Regions from separate parts of the Actimicrobium sp. CCC2.4 genome, predicted to be linked through region 1. Evidence: predicted binding sites of a transcription regulator. Region 1 holds the regulator's gene; each other region holds the start of a gene.

Region 1 (4,211 bases):
GTTGCCCGGGTGTGCGCGACAGAAAATAGCTACCACCGACATCTGGGAACAAGCCGATATTGACTTCGGGCATGGCCATTTTCGTGCGCTCGGTGACGATCCGCAAGCGGTTCTGCGGACCACTTTGCGCCAGCCCCATGCCACCCCCCATGACGATGCCATCCATCACGGCGATCCAGGGTTTCGGATAAAAATGGATCAGGTGGTTCAGTGCATACTCTTCGGTAAAAAAATCATCCAGCGCTGCGCTGCCGCCTTGGGGCGTCGACCCGCCGGCCTGATGAAAAAAGCGGATATCTCCACCGGCACAAAACGCCTTCTCGGTGCTGCCGCGTAGGATCACAGTCTGGACGGCGGCGTTATCACGCCAGTCGAGCAGCACGTGAGTCAGGTCGCGCACCATCGCGAGCGACAAGGAATTGAGGGCCTTCGGACGGTCCAGTGTGATGTGGCCTGTTGCGTTGCGGATCTGGGTCTGGATGAGAGCGGTCATGGTCGGATTCGATTGTGCACAAGTCAATTGCGTGAAATTAAAAAGGGCGCAATCAATGCGCCCTAAATGGAATGTGCCGGTCTGCCCGGCAGCGGGTTCGATCAGGAGGAGGCGGCTATCACAACCGGGTCAGGGATGTGTTTGATGGCGTCGTGCTGATGATCCTGCAATTTGGTTTTGTACTTGATGACCTGGCGATCGAGCTTGTCGATCAGCGCATCAATTGCGGCATAAAGATCCTCCGCAATACTCTCGGCGTGCAAGTCTTTGCCGCGCAGATGCAGGTTGATTTCTGCTCGCTGCCGCTTTTCTTTTTCCGGGAGTTTTTCTACCGTCAGGATGACGGCAATATCAATGACATGGTCGAAATGGCGCTTGATACGCTCAAGCTTGCTTTGCACATATTCACGAATGGCAGGTGTCACTTCGAGGTGGTGTCCACTGATTGTGAGATTCATACAGCGCTCCTTTGAATAATGCCGATGGAGGTTCGGAGGTGACCCCGCTACGGAAGGGTAGCTTCGAACACAACGACAGTACAACATGACAAATGAAACTACAGAAACTACAGGGCCTTGCGCAGGTTGACGGGAGGGATTTTCAGGGCTTCGCGATATTTTGCGACCGTACGCCTTGCCACTACCATACCCTGTTCTCCCAGCATGTCTGCGATCTTACTGTCAGAAAATGGAATCTTCGGGTCTTCAGCTCCTATCAATTGTTTGATGAGTGCCCGTATTGCCGTCGATGACGCTTCGCCGCCCGTTTCGGTGGCAACGTGGCTGCCAAAAAAATATTTCAACTCGAACATGCCATGCGGGGTCAGCATGTATTTCTGGGTTGTCACACGTGAGATGGTGCTCTCGTGCAGTCCGAGTGTATCAGCAATCTCACGCAAGACAAGGGGGCGCATGGCGACCGCGCCATGGGAAAAAAAGTTCCGCTGACGCTCGACGATGGCCTGTGCAACCCGCAGGATCGTATCGAATCGCTGGCGCATATTTTTGATCAGCCACTTGGCTTCCTGCAGCTGCGACGTCAGCGATCCCTCACCTTTGCTCTGCTTGAGAATGTTGGCGTACATGGCATTGACCCGCAGTCGTGGCATCACGTCATGGTTGAGCATGACTTGCCAGCCGGTCTTGGTGCGCTTGACGATCACGTCCGGCACCACGTAGTCCGAGGTGCCGCCGCCGAAGATCGCACCCGGGTGCGGATTGCACTGGCGGATCACGCTCTGGGCTTCGCGCAGATCCTCGTCATCGCAGTCGAGGGCTTTCTTGAGCTTGCTGAAATCGCGCTGTGCAAACAGCGGCAGATAGTCCTCGACGATAACCAGTGCCATGCGCCGGGTCACCATCGCGATGCCGGGAAAACGCCGTATCTGCAGCGCCAGGCACTCGGCCGCGTGGCGGGCGCCGACGCCGGGCGGATCGAAGCTCTGCAGCAGTTTGAGCGCGATGGTCAGCTCTTCGGCTTCAACGTCGAGTTCGGCCGGCAAGCGCTCGAGCATGGCCTCCAGCGTATCGTCGAGGTAGCCATTGTCATTGAGCGCATCGATCATCAATTCGACCAGCGCGCGATCGCGCGGGTTGCGCACCGTGACGCGCATTTGCTCGAGCAGGAATTCGCGCAGCGTGGATTCGTGTGCTTCGAGCTGCGGCCTGGCATCGTCGTCTTCCGGCGCTTTCGAGGTGCGTGCAACGTCATCAAAACTCCAGTCCGCATCGGTGCTTGGCGTGGCGTCGCCGGCATCGTTCTGGTCCGGCGCGGGGGCTTCCGATTCGGACGATGAAGGCGCTGCGTTGGCGTCTTCGCTGGCCCCTTCCTGACGGATACCTTCGGCTCCGAGCGCGCCATCCGCCAGCAGACGGACCGAGTGATCGAGCGGATCGTCGAGCCGTTCCAGCAGCGGATTATCGGTCAGCATTTGCTCCAGTTCCTGATGCAGTTCCAGCGTCGACAGTTGCAACAGGCGGATCGATTGCTGCAATTGCGGCGTCAGCGCAAGATGCTGGGAGGTGCGGAGCTGGAGGGATTGTTTCATTCTTGTTTGTGCTTACATCCGGAAGTGTTCGCCAAGATAGACCTGGCGCACCAATTCATTGGCAATGATCGCATCCGGCTTGCCGCTGGCCAGCACTGCACCTTGATTGATGATGTAGGCGCGGTCGCAGATACCCAGGGTTTCGCGCACATTGTGGTCGGTGATCAGCACGCCGATACCGCGTTCTTTCAGGAAGCGCACGATGCGCTGGATTTCGATCACGGCAATCGGATCGACGCCGGCGAAGGGTTCATCGAGCAGCACGAAGCGCGGATTACTGGCCAGCGCGCGGGCAATCTCTACGCGGCGTCGCTCACCGCCGGAGAGCGACATGGCCTGGCTGTCGCGCAGCTTATCGATCTGCAAATTCTGCAGCAAGGTGTCGAGCCGTTCATTGATGACGGACTTGGTCAGCGTCTTGCCATGGTCATCGTGCTGCAGTTCCAGCACGGCGCGGATGTTTTCCTCGACGGTCAGCTTGCGAAATACCGAGGCTTCCTGCGGCAGATAGGACAGACCCAGCACCGCGCGTCGATGGATAGGCAGACGCGAGATATCGATGCCATCCAGACGGATTTCACCGGCGTCCGATGGCACCAGGCCGACGATCATGTAGAACGACGTCGTCTTGCCGGCACCGTTCGGCCCGAGCAGGCCGACCACTTCGCCGCTGGCCACATCGAGCGAGACATCGCTGACAACCTGGCGGATTCCGTAGCTTTTTTTCAGGCCGGTGACGATCAGTTTGCTGCTGCTATTGGTGAAGGAGTCAACCGGTGTCGACATGGCATTGATCATTTGGGCACACCCGGTGTGCGTGGCTGGATCGTCGCCTTGATGCGTCCGGCACCGGCCTTGCTGTCCTGTCCTGCGGGCGTGTTGTTGACCGAGAAAAATTCGCTGCGGCTATCGTAGGAAATGAATTCTCCTTCGACTTCGTCCGTCGGCGTCTTGCCATCGAGACGGCGCATCTTTGCCTTCGAAAACAACTTCACCAGTTCGGTCTTGCCATCGTATTCAATACGTTCGGCTTCGCCTTCTATCCACAGATTCTCGCCGCCATCACGCTTCTGTCGAAAGCTGGCCAGGCTGCCAGGTGCAGCATATAAGGTGGCGAACTGATAACCGGCCGGGTCTTGCACAACGACCACGCGTGCGGCTTTCATGAGCAGCGTGCCGCGCACGACCACGACGTCACCGGTGAAGGTATTGACCTGCTTGACGTCGTCGTAGGCCATTTGGTTGGCGTCGACGACAGTGGGTTTGTTGGAGTCAGCTTTTTCGGCATGCACCGCCGGCACGAAGGCCGCGTTGAACATGAACAGAAAAGCGAAAAAAAACGGTTTCATGAAAATTCCTGGTAGAGGCAGCGTAAGAGGTCATGCACAGTAGCTCATCGCGCTACGGCCGGCGCGAATACGCCGTGCACGCGATGGGCCAAATCGAGCTGGCGGGTGGCGTTGTTGGCGACCATGCCGGTGCCGTTCAGTATGGTGGTACCCATCAGCATTTCAACGGGCGTATCGGTTTTCATCACATCGTCATCAGGCAACAGCAGCAGATAGGCGGACTTGAGATGAAAGCGCTGGATGGAGCCGGACGCGGGCCGGTCGACATCCACGTTATCAATCATTTGTACTTCGCTGTTGTCGCTGTTGACCAGTGCACGTT
Region 2 (4,211 bases), 160 kb from region 1:
GGTCGCGGAGATCCTGATCGCGCAGCGCGCCCCAGACGCCGTCGGTGACCAGCAGCAGCACATCGCGCAGCTGCAGCTCGCCCATGCCGTGATCGACCGCCAGCCGCGAATCGAGACCGATCGCGCGGGTTAGCACATGCTGCATTTCGGGCTTGTCCCAGACATGGTCGGTGGTCAGCCGGGTCAGGACACCGGCGCGCAGCAGATACAAGCGGCTGTCGCCGACATGCGCAAAATAATAGAAGCCACCGCGTAGCACCACGCAGGTTAGCGTGGTGGCCATGCCGCTCAGTTCGGCACGCACCGAACCCTGGTGCTGGACCCAGCTGTTGGTCGCGGTCAGGACCCGGTCCAGCGCTTGCGATACCGGCCAGGTGTCCGGCGTGGCGTAGTAATCCGACAGCAGGCCGCGCACCGTGTACTCGGCCGCTTCGCGCCCGCCGTCGTGACCGGAAACCCCGTCGGCAATCGCCGCCAGCACGCCCTTGGTCAGCAGGTCCGGTTCGCGCGGCGTGACAACGCCGACAAAATCCTCATTGCGCGCGCGCGGGCCGGCTTGCGTCGCATGACCGATGGCGAGGCGTAGTCCCATTTCAGATCCTGGCAGTCGTCATCGCGGCGCTGCCCCACGTCGTGCGCCAGCGGCCTTTTACCGACGACAGGCCGATCAGCGCGATGACGGCCAGCGCGGCAAAGATCGTCAGGCCGATCTGATAGCTGCCGGTCATCTGCTTCGAAAAGCCGAGGCTGGACGCCAGATAAAAACCGCCGATGCCGCCGGCCATCCCGACCAGTCCGGTCATCACGCCGATTTCCTTGCGAAAGCGCTGCGGCACCAGCTGGAACACCGCGCCATTACCGGTGCCCAGCGCCAGCATCGCACCGACGAACACGATCACCGCCGGCACCGCCGAGTCCAGCCCGAGGCTGGCGATGAACAGGAAGATCGCCGCCAGTACATACATGATCGACAGCGTCTTGATGCCGCCGATGCGATCCGACAGCCGACCACCCATCGGCCGCACCATCGACCCGGCGAACACGCAGGCCGCCGTGAAGTAGCCGGCGGTCACCGGCGACAGCCCGTACTGGCTATTGAAGTAAATCGTCAGCGACGAGGCCAGTCCCGAAAAGCCGCCAAAGGTCACGCTGTAAAAAAACATGAACCACCACGCATCCTTGTCTTTCAGGACCTGCAGGTATTCGAGCATCGATTTCGGCGGCGGTGCCGACGGCGCATCCTTGGCAAACACCATGTACACCACCAGTGCGATGCCGAGCGGGATCAGGCACAGGCCGAACACGTTTTGCCAGCCGAAGGCCAGCGCCAGCGTCGGCGCAAACAGCGCGGCGAAGGCGGTACCCGAATTGCCGGCACCGGCAATCCCGAGTGCGGTGCCCTGATGCTCGGGCGGATACCAGCGCGAGGCCAGCGGCAAGGCCACCGCAAAGGCGGCACCGGCGACGCCGAGGATCACGCCTAGCGCCAGGATGCTGTGGTAGCTGTCGAGCTGGCCCTGCCAGGCCCAGACCATACCGGCAATCACGATGACCTGGCCGATGGCGCCGGCGCGTTTGGGTTTCAGGTGATCGACCAGCACGCCCATGACAATGCGCAGCAGCGCGCCGGCCAGCAGCGGGGTGGCGACGATCAAGCCTTTCTGGGCGGCAGTCAGGCCAAGGTCTTTGGCGATCTGCACGCCGAGCGGCCCGAGGATGACCCAGACCATGAAGCTGAGGTCAAAGTAGAAAAAAGCAGCCAGCAGCGTGGGCGTGTGCCCGGCTTTCCAGAATGAAGTTTTTTGCATGATGGCGGGACCGCGGTGAGTGGAGATGGACCTGCTAACGCAAGCCCTGTGCCATCTAAAATTTGCTGTCAGGCCAGTTTGCATGGACTTCACGGTGCATTCATCGCGCTTGCACCAAACAGTGCGGCGGTGCGCCTGATTCGGGTGCGTTTTCCAGAGGTGCCTGGTGCGACGACGCCAATCTCGTCTGGCACCGCTTTTGCTTAAAGAGGATTACGCACGTCGCGAGGCGACGACAAGATTTTTTTCGAGGACAAGTATGAAGAAGCTCAAGCTGGTCATGGTCGGGAACGGAATGGCAGGTGTGCGTACGCTCGAAGAGCTACGCAAGATTGCCCCGGATATTTACGACATCACGGTGTTCGGTGCCGAGCCGTATGCCAACTACAACCGCATCCTGCTCTCGCCGGTGCTGGCCGGCGAGCAGACCATCAAGGACATCATGTTGAATGATGTCGACTGGTACGAAGACAACGACATCACGCTGCACCTCGGCAAGAAGGTCGTCAAGATCGATCGCGTCAAGCGCCTCGTGATTGCCGACGATGGCACGACGGCCGAATACGACCGCCTGCTGATGGCCACCGGCTCGAACCCGTTCATGTTGCCGGTACCGGGCAAGGACCTGGCCGGCGTGATTTCTTACCGCGACATCCACGACACCAACGCGATGATCGCCGCCTCCGAAACGCATACCGATGCGATCGTCATCGGCGGCGGCCTGCTCGGCCTTGAAGCAGCCAACGGCCTGAAGTTGCGCGGCATGAATGTCACCGTCGTGCATCTGCCCGAATGGCTGATGGAACGCCAGCTCGATCCGGTCGCCGGCAAGATGCTGCAAAAATCCCTCGAAGACCGCGGCCTGCATTTCCTGCTCGGTAAAAATACCAAGGAGCTGATCGGTATCGATGGCCATGTCACCGTCATCCGTTTCACCGATGGCTCTGAAGTGCCGGCGCAGCTGGTCGTGATGGCGGTGGGCATCCGCCCGAATACCACGCTGGCCGAAGCCACCGGCCTGTACTGCAATCGCGGCATCGTCGTCAGTGACACGATGCAGACCTACGATCCGCGTGTCTATGCGGTCGGCGAATGCGTCAACCATCGCGGTACTGCGTATGGCCTGGTCGCACCGTTGTTCGAGATGGCCAAGGTCTGCGCCAACCACCTCGGCAATTTCGGCATCGGCCGCTATCAGGGCTCGGTCACCTCGACCAAATTGAAAGTCACCGGCATCGACCTGTTCTCGGCCGGCGAATTCATGGGCGGCGAGGGCACCGAAGAAATCATCCTGTCGGACCCGATAGGCGGCGTCTACAAGAAGCTGGTGGTGCGCGGCGACAAGCTGATCGGTGCCTGCCTGTATGGCGATACCGCCGACGGCGGCTGGTACTTCAGTCTGGTGCGCGAAGGCAAGGACATCACCGAAATCCGCGACACGCTGATGTTCGGCGAATCCAATCCGGGCCGTCCAGGCGATGTCGGCCATGAGGGTTTCACGAAGGCCGCGGCGATGCCGGACAGCGCCGAAGTCTGCGGTTGCAACGGCGTCTGCAAAGGCACCATCGTCAAGGCGATCAAGGAAAAAGGCCTGTTCACGCTCGATGATGTGCGCAAGCACACCAAGGCCTCGGCCTCGTGCGGATCGTGCACCGGCCTGGTCGAACAGATCCTGATGTTCACCGCCGGCGGCGATTATTCGCAAGCCACCAAGAACAAGCCGATGTGTTCGTGCACCGACCACACCCATCAGGAAGCACGCGACGCAATCCGTACCGAAAAGCTGCTGACGATCGCCGGCACGATGGCCTTCATGAACTGGCGCACGCCGAACGGTTGCGCGAGCTGCCGGCCGGCACTGAACTATTACCTGTTGTCGACCTGGCCGCATGAAGCCAAGGACGATCCACAATCGCGCTACATCAACGAGCGCGCGCACGCCAACATCCAGAAAGACGGCACGTTCTCGGTGATCCCGCGCATGTGGGGCGGCGAAACCAATGCGTCCGAACTGCGCCGTATTGCCGACGTGGTCGACAAGTTCAAGATCCCGACTGTGAAGGTCACCGGTGGTCAGCGTATCGATTTGCTCGGCGTAAAAAAAGAAGATTTGCGTGAAGTCTGGAGCGATCTCGGCATGCCGTCCGGTCTCGCCTATGCGAAAGGTTTGCGTACCGTGAAGACCTGCGTCGGTTCCGAATGGTGCCGCTTCGGCACACAGAATTCGACGCTGATGGGCCAGCAGCTGGAACGCCAGCTGGCACTGATGTATGCGCCGCACAAGGTCAAGCTGGCGGTCTCCGGTTGCCCGCGCAATTGCGCCGAATCCGGCATCAAGGACGTTGGCGTGATCGGGGTCGATTCGGGCTGGGAGATTTATGTCGGCGGCAACGGCGGCATCAA
Region 3 (4,211 bases), 800 kb from region 1:
GGTCGCGGATTTCGATCGGCAGCGTGCCCTGCTTGAGCGCCAGCCGATCCGGTACCGCACCGCGCGTGAAGTCGTCGCCGACCACGCCGTAGCGTCCGGTCGACACCAGCATGATGGCGTGATCACCCGGTTCCAGCCGGGCCTTCAATTTAGCCCAGCCAGCCTCGCCGAGCAGGTTGCGACCGATCGCCGGCACCGACACGTAACTGGCTTCCATGTCGATGAACGGCGCGTCGGGTTGCGCCAGCGCGATCGGATCCAGCCCCTCGCCGGCGCTGCCGGCGAAGGCCGCTTCGATCTCGCGGTTGCGCATGACGACCGGCTGGATCAGGCCGCGCTGGCGCAGCGTCGCGGGGCTGATCACGGTACCGGCATCGGGCCGGATGCGGGCGATCAGGTCAGGGTCGCGGCCCTCGGCGAAACCGAGTTTTTTGCGCGCAACGTTCAACGCAGCTGACAGCGCGCTCTGGTTCAGGATGCGTACCGACGCGGTCGCCTTCGAGACGCCGTCGATGTAGACATTGGCCGCTTCCTTGTTCGAGCGGCTCATGTTGCCGGTACTGATCTTGATGTTCTGCTTGAGCGAGATGCCCTGGTACTGGCTGACGAACTTGAACAGCGGCGCTTCGCCGAGGCCGTCGAGGAAGACCGGTTCGTGATGCGACAGCACTTTCACGTCGACAAAACTGCCGGCCGGATCGAGCGCGATCAGCAGGTTCATCGGCACGCCGGAAAAGCCGGGGATAGGCGCAAAGTCGATGGACTCGAAGACATACGCAACGAGTTCGGTCGAGGTCATGTTCTTCTTGAAAATCGGCCAGACGGGCAAAGCGGAGTCCTTGTCACCCACAAGGTAAGGAGCCGGAAAGCGGCGCGCGAGTTCGGCCTGCGTCATCGTGCCGGCGCTGGCGGGCAGCGCGATCAACACCCACGGGAGCAGCACTGAGCAGAACAGCAGACGGCGTAATGACAGGATTATTTTTTCCATCGGAGACCGGTAATCAGAAATGAAAAAACGCCGCGTGCTCAGGCACGCAGCGCAAAACTATCAGCAGACGCTTCAAAAGAACAGCGTGCCGCCGCACCAGGCGCCATTGCTGCGTGTGCCCGTGAAGTAGTTGCAACCGGTGCAATGCCCTGCGGTTATTGCACCCTACGGCTTGACGATCTGCACACCATGCTTGGCAAAAATACGCAGCATCTCGCCCGATGCGAACAGGGAATCCATCGCCTCTTTCAACGCACTAGCCAACTCCGGATTGTCCTTCTTGACCGCCAGCCCTGCGGTCCAGCCCTTGCGCGGCAAGCGCTGAAAAGTCACTTCGCGCATCTCGAAACGCGGATCATCGCGCAGCACCGATTCGATTTCGGAGCGGCTGGCCAGTACGCCATCGAGCTCGCCCGCCTTGAGTTTTTCAAGCGCATCGACGCCGGTCGGGAAGATGCGCACATCATCCCGGTAGCGACCGTTTTCTTCACCCAGCAGGACCATCGCCGAGATCGAGATTTTTTCGACGCCGATCTTTTTTCCTGCCATCGATGCGATGCCATTGAACTGCGGCACCGAGGCCACGCTGCGCACCAGCCGGACCGAGTCCGTGTGGTACGGCGCAAAGATCGTCACTTGCGGATTCTGGTTCATCAGTAGCGGGTCGACCGGCACATGCAGCATCACGTCGGCCGGACCATAGCCGAGGTAGTGACCTTTCCAGACCATATTGCGCAAGTCGTCACCGAGATTTTCGCCGGCCGGAAACGGCAGGAAGGACACCTTCAATCCCATCTTCCTGCCGAGCGCTTCGGCCACGTCGACGTCGATGCCACTGAGTGCCTTGCTGCCGCCGGCTTTTTTCGAGTACGGCAGATTGTCGTCATAAACACCGACACTGAGCGACCCCAGCGTGCGGATCTTGTCGAGATCAGCGTGCGCCGGCCAGCTCAGCAGCATGCCGGACCACGCGATAGCAGCCAGTAGCGCAGTACGTCTTTTCAGATAAACCATCATCAAGTGACCTTTCAGATTGAACGGAAAAACGGCCTGACTACTTCGCCGCGGTTACTGCCGGCATCACGCGCAGAGTTTCGAGGTAAGCCTTGATCGACCACATGCCTTCCTGGTTCATGATGCCTTCGAACGGCGGCATGTAGACGGCGCCGTTGCGGGTCTTGCCGTGCCGGATCGAGGTCAGGTAGTAGGCGTCGTTTTCCTTGTAACAGGCTTGCTTTTTCTTTTCATCTTTTTGCGAGACGCAGTCGCGATCAAGCTGACGCAGGTCCGGTGCAATGCCGCCGGAGACTGCTTCGAGGCCATGGCAGCGGGCGCAATTCTGGCCATACGCCGATGAGCCGATACGGATCGCTTCCTTGTCGCCGCGATACGGATTTTCTTCGCGCCAGACTTCACCCAGCGCCTTCAGCGTGGTGGTATCGACGGCTTGCGGTGTCACGTCGCCGTGTGCCAGCGCTGGCAAGCACAGCAAGGCAGATGCAGCGATCAGAAGTTGGGCTGCGATGCGGCCTGTGCGCGTTTTCATGGGGATGTCACCTCGGTGGAATAGATGCCTTCTCTACGCAAAGTACGTGCCATGCGATCACTCGCCGCCCTGTACCGATCAGTGAGAAACCCGCTGTTTCAAATCGGAACAGTGCTACATTAAAGGACAAGCCGGGCTGCAGTCACGCCCACAAAACAGCTGGAGACAACAGATGCAGCCCCTCATCACTACGCGCTCGCAAAGTCATTCCCGTTTCACGTCCACGGGCACCGCAGTTGGCACGATTTCTGCTGAATGCGATATCACCATGATCGAAGAATCCCATCAGCGTTCCGCCAACTACGGCGTCCCGAGAACCGCCTCGCCGGATTACGATCCGCTTGGCCGCGCCGACATGGCCCTCGTGCTAGAACAGAACCGGCTATTGCACAGCCACGCCGCACCCGTGATGGAAACGCTCTACGAGCAAATCATCAACACCCACAACATGGTGATCCTGACCGATGTCACCGGCCTGATCATCCACACGCTGGGCGACGCCGACTTCCTCGAAAAAGCCGATCGTGTCGCCCTGACGCCCGGCGTGGCGTGGTCGGAGCAAAGCAAGGGCACCAATGCGATCGGCACCGCCATCGCCGAAAAAGTGCCGACCAGTATTCACGCCGATCAGCACTACCTCGATGCGAACCGCTTCCTGACCTGTTCAGCCGCCCCGATCTTCGACGTGATGGGTAATGTGGTCGGCGTGCTTGATGTCACCGGCGACCAGCATAATTTTCACAAGCACACGATGGCGCTGGTGCGGATGTCGGCGCAGATGATAGAGAACCAGCTGTTCGCCGCAGCCTTTGAAGAGTCGATCAAACTGAGCTTTCATAGCCGGCCGGAATTCCTTGGCACGCTGATGGAAGGGATTGCCAGCTTCACGCCGGGCGGTCGCTTTTTGTCGGCCAGCCGCAGCGGCCTGTTCCAGCTCGGCTTGCCGATGTCGGCCCTGCAGACGCATACCTTCAGCTCGCTGTTCGGTATGCCGATCTCGGCCCTGATGGATCATTACCGGACCGCGTCACCAGGCCCGCTCCAACTGTGCCTGCACAGCGGCGTGCGGGTGTATGCGAAGTGCGCCGACCTGCGTCTGCCCACCACCAGTTTCCAGCACACGACCAGCAATGCACGCAGTACCGAGGCCGAGCCTGCCGCCGCGCCGCTGAGCAGCCACGAACAAAGCAAGGCGCGTCTGTCCAGCCTGCGCTACCTCAACACCGGCGACGAGCAGGTCGCCGTCGTCATCGACAAACTGAAAAAAGTCATCGGCCGCGATATCTCTATCCTGATCACCGGCGAGACCGGCACCGGCAAAGAATTGCTGGCGCAGGCGATTCACAATGATTCGCCGCGCAAGGCCGGCCCGTTCGTGGCAGTCAATTGCGCCTCGATTCCCGAGACGCTGATCGAGTCCGAACTGTTCGGCTACGAAGACGGCGCCTTCACCGGCGCCCGCAAAAAAGGCAGCATCGGCAAGATCCTGCAAGCCAACGGCGGCTCGCTGTTTCTCGATGAAATCGGCGACATGCCGCTGAACTTGCAGGCGCGGCTGTTGCGCGTACTGCAGGAGCGCATGGTGACGCCGCTGGGCAGCACCAAGTCGATCCCGGTGAACGTGGCGCTGACCTGCGCGACCAATCGCAACTTGCGCGATATGATTGCGCGCAATCT

The links. The regulator sigma-54, encoded in region 1, starts transcription at its own class of promoters, with help from an activator protein. The targets are predictions, from matches to a motif close to TGGCANGNAANCTGCTTT.
Region 2: nirB (nitrite reductase large subunit NirB) is a predicted target of sigma-54. The motif match lies at 1,997-2,014, and genes of this name have one in related genera.
Region 3: pedF (cytochrome c-550 PedF) is a predicted target of sigma-54. The motif match lies at 2,569-2,586, and genes of this name have one in related genera.

What each region holds. Positions count from the first base shown of each region.
Region 1 is NZ_CP133777.1:82,430-86,640, reverse strand. It holds gene RHM62_RS00440 (enoyl-CoA hydratase/isomerase family protein) at 1-493, opposite strand, end outside; gene hpf (ribosome hibernation-promoting factor, HPF/YfiA family) at 595-951, opposite strand; gene RHM62_RS00430 (RNA polymerase factor sigma-54) at 1,059-2,540, opposite strand; gene lptB (LPS export ABC transporter ATP-binding protein) at 2,553-3,326, opposite strand; gene lptA (lipopolysaccharide transport periplasmic protein LptA) at 3,335-3,889, opposite strand; gene lptC (LPS export ABC transporter periplasmic protein LptC) at 3,934-4,211, opposite strand, start outside.
Region 2 is NZ_CP133777.1:4,075,699-4,079,909, reverse strand. It holds gene RHM62_RS18710 (bifunctional protein-serine/threonine kinase/phosphatase) at 1-592, opposite strand, end outside; gene RHM62_RS18705 (nitrate/nitrite transporter) at 594-1,808, opposite strand; gene nirB (nitrite reductase large subunit NirB) at 2,068-4,211, shown strand, end outside.
Region 3 is NZ_CP133777.1:3,433,856-3,438,066, forward strand. It holds gene RHM62_RS15790 (4Fe-4S binding protein) at 1-988, opposite strand, end outside; gene RHM62_RS15795 (transporter substrate-binding domain-containing protein) at 1,154-2,005, opposite strand; gene pedF (cytochrome c-550 PedF) at 2,043-2,534, opposite strand; gene RHM62_RS15805 (sigma-54-dependent Fis family transcriptional regulator) at 2,803-4,211, shown strand, end outside.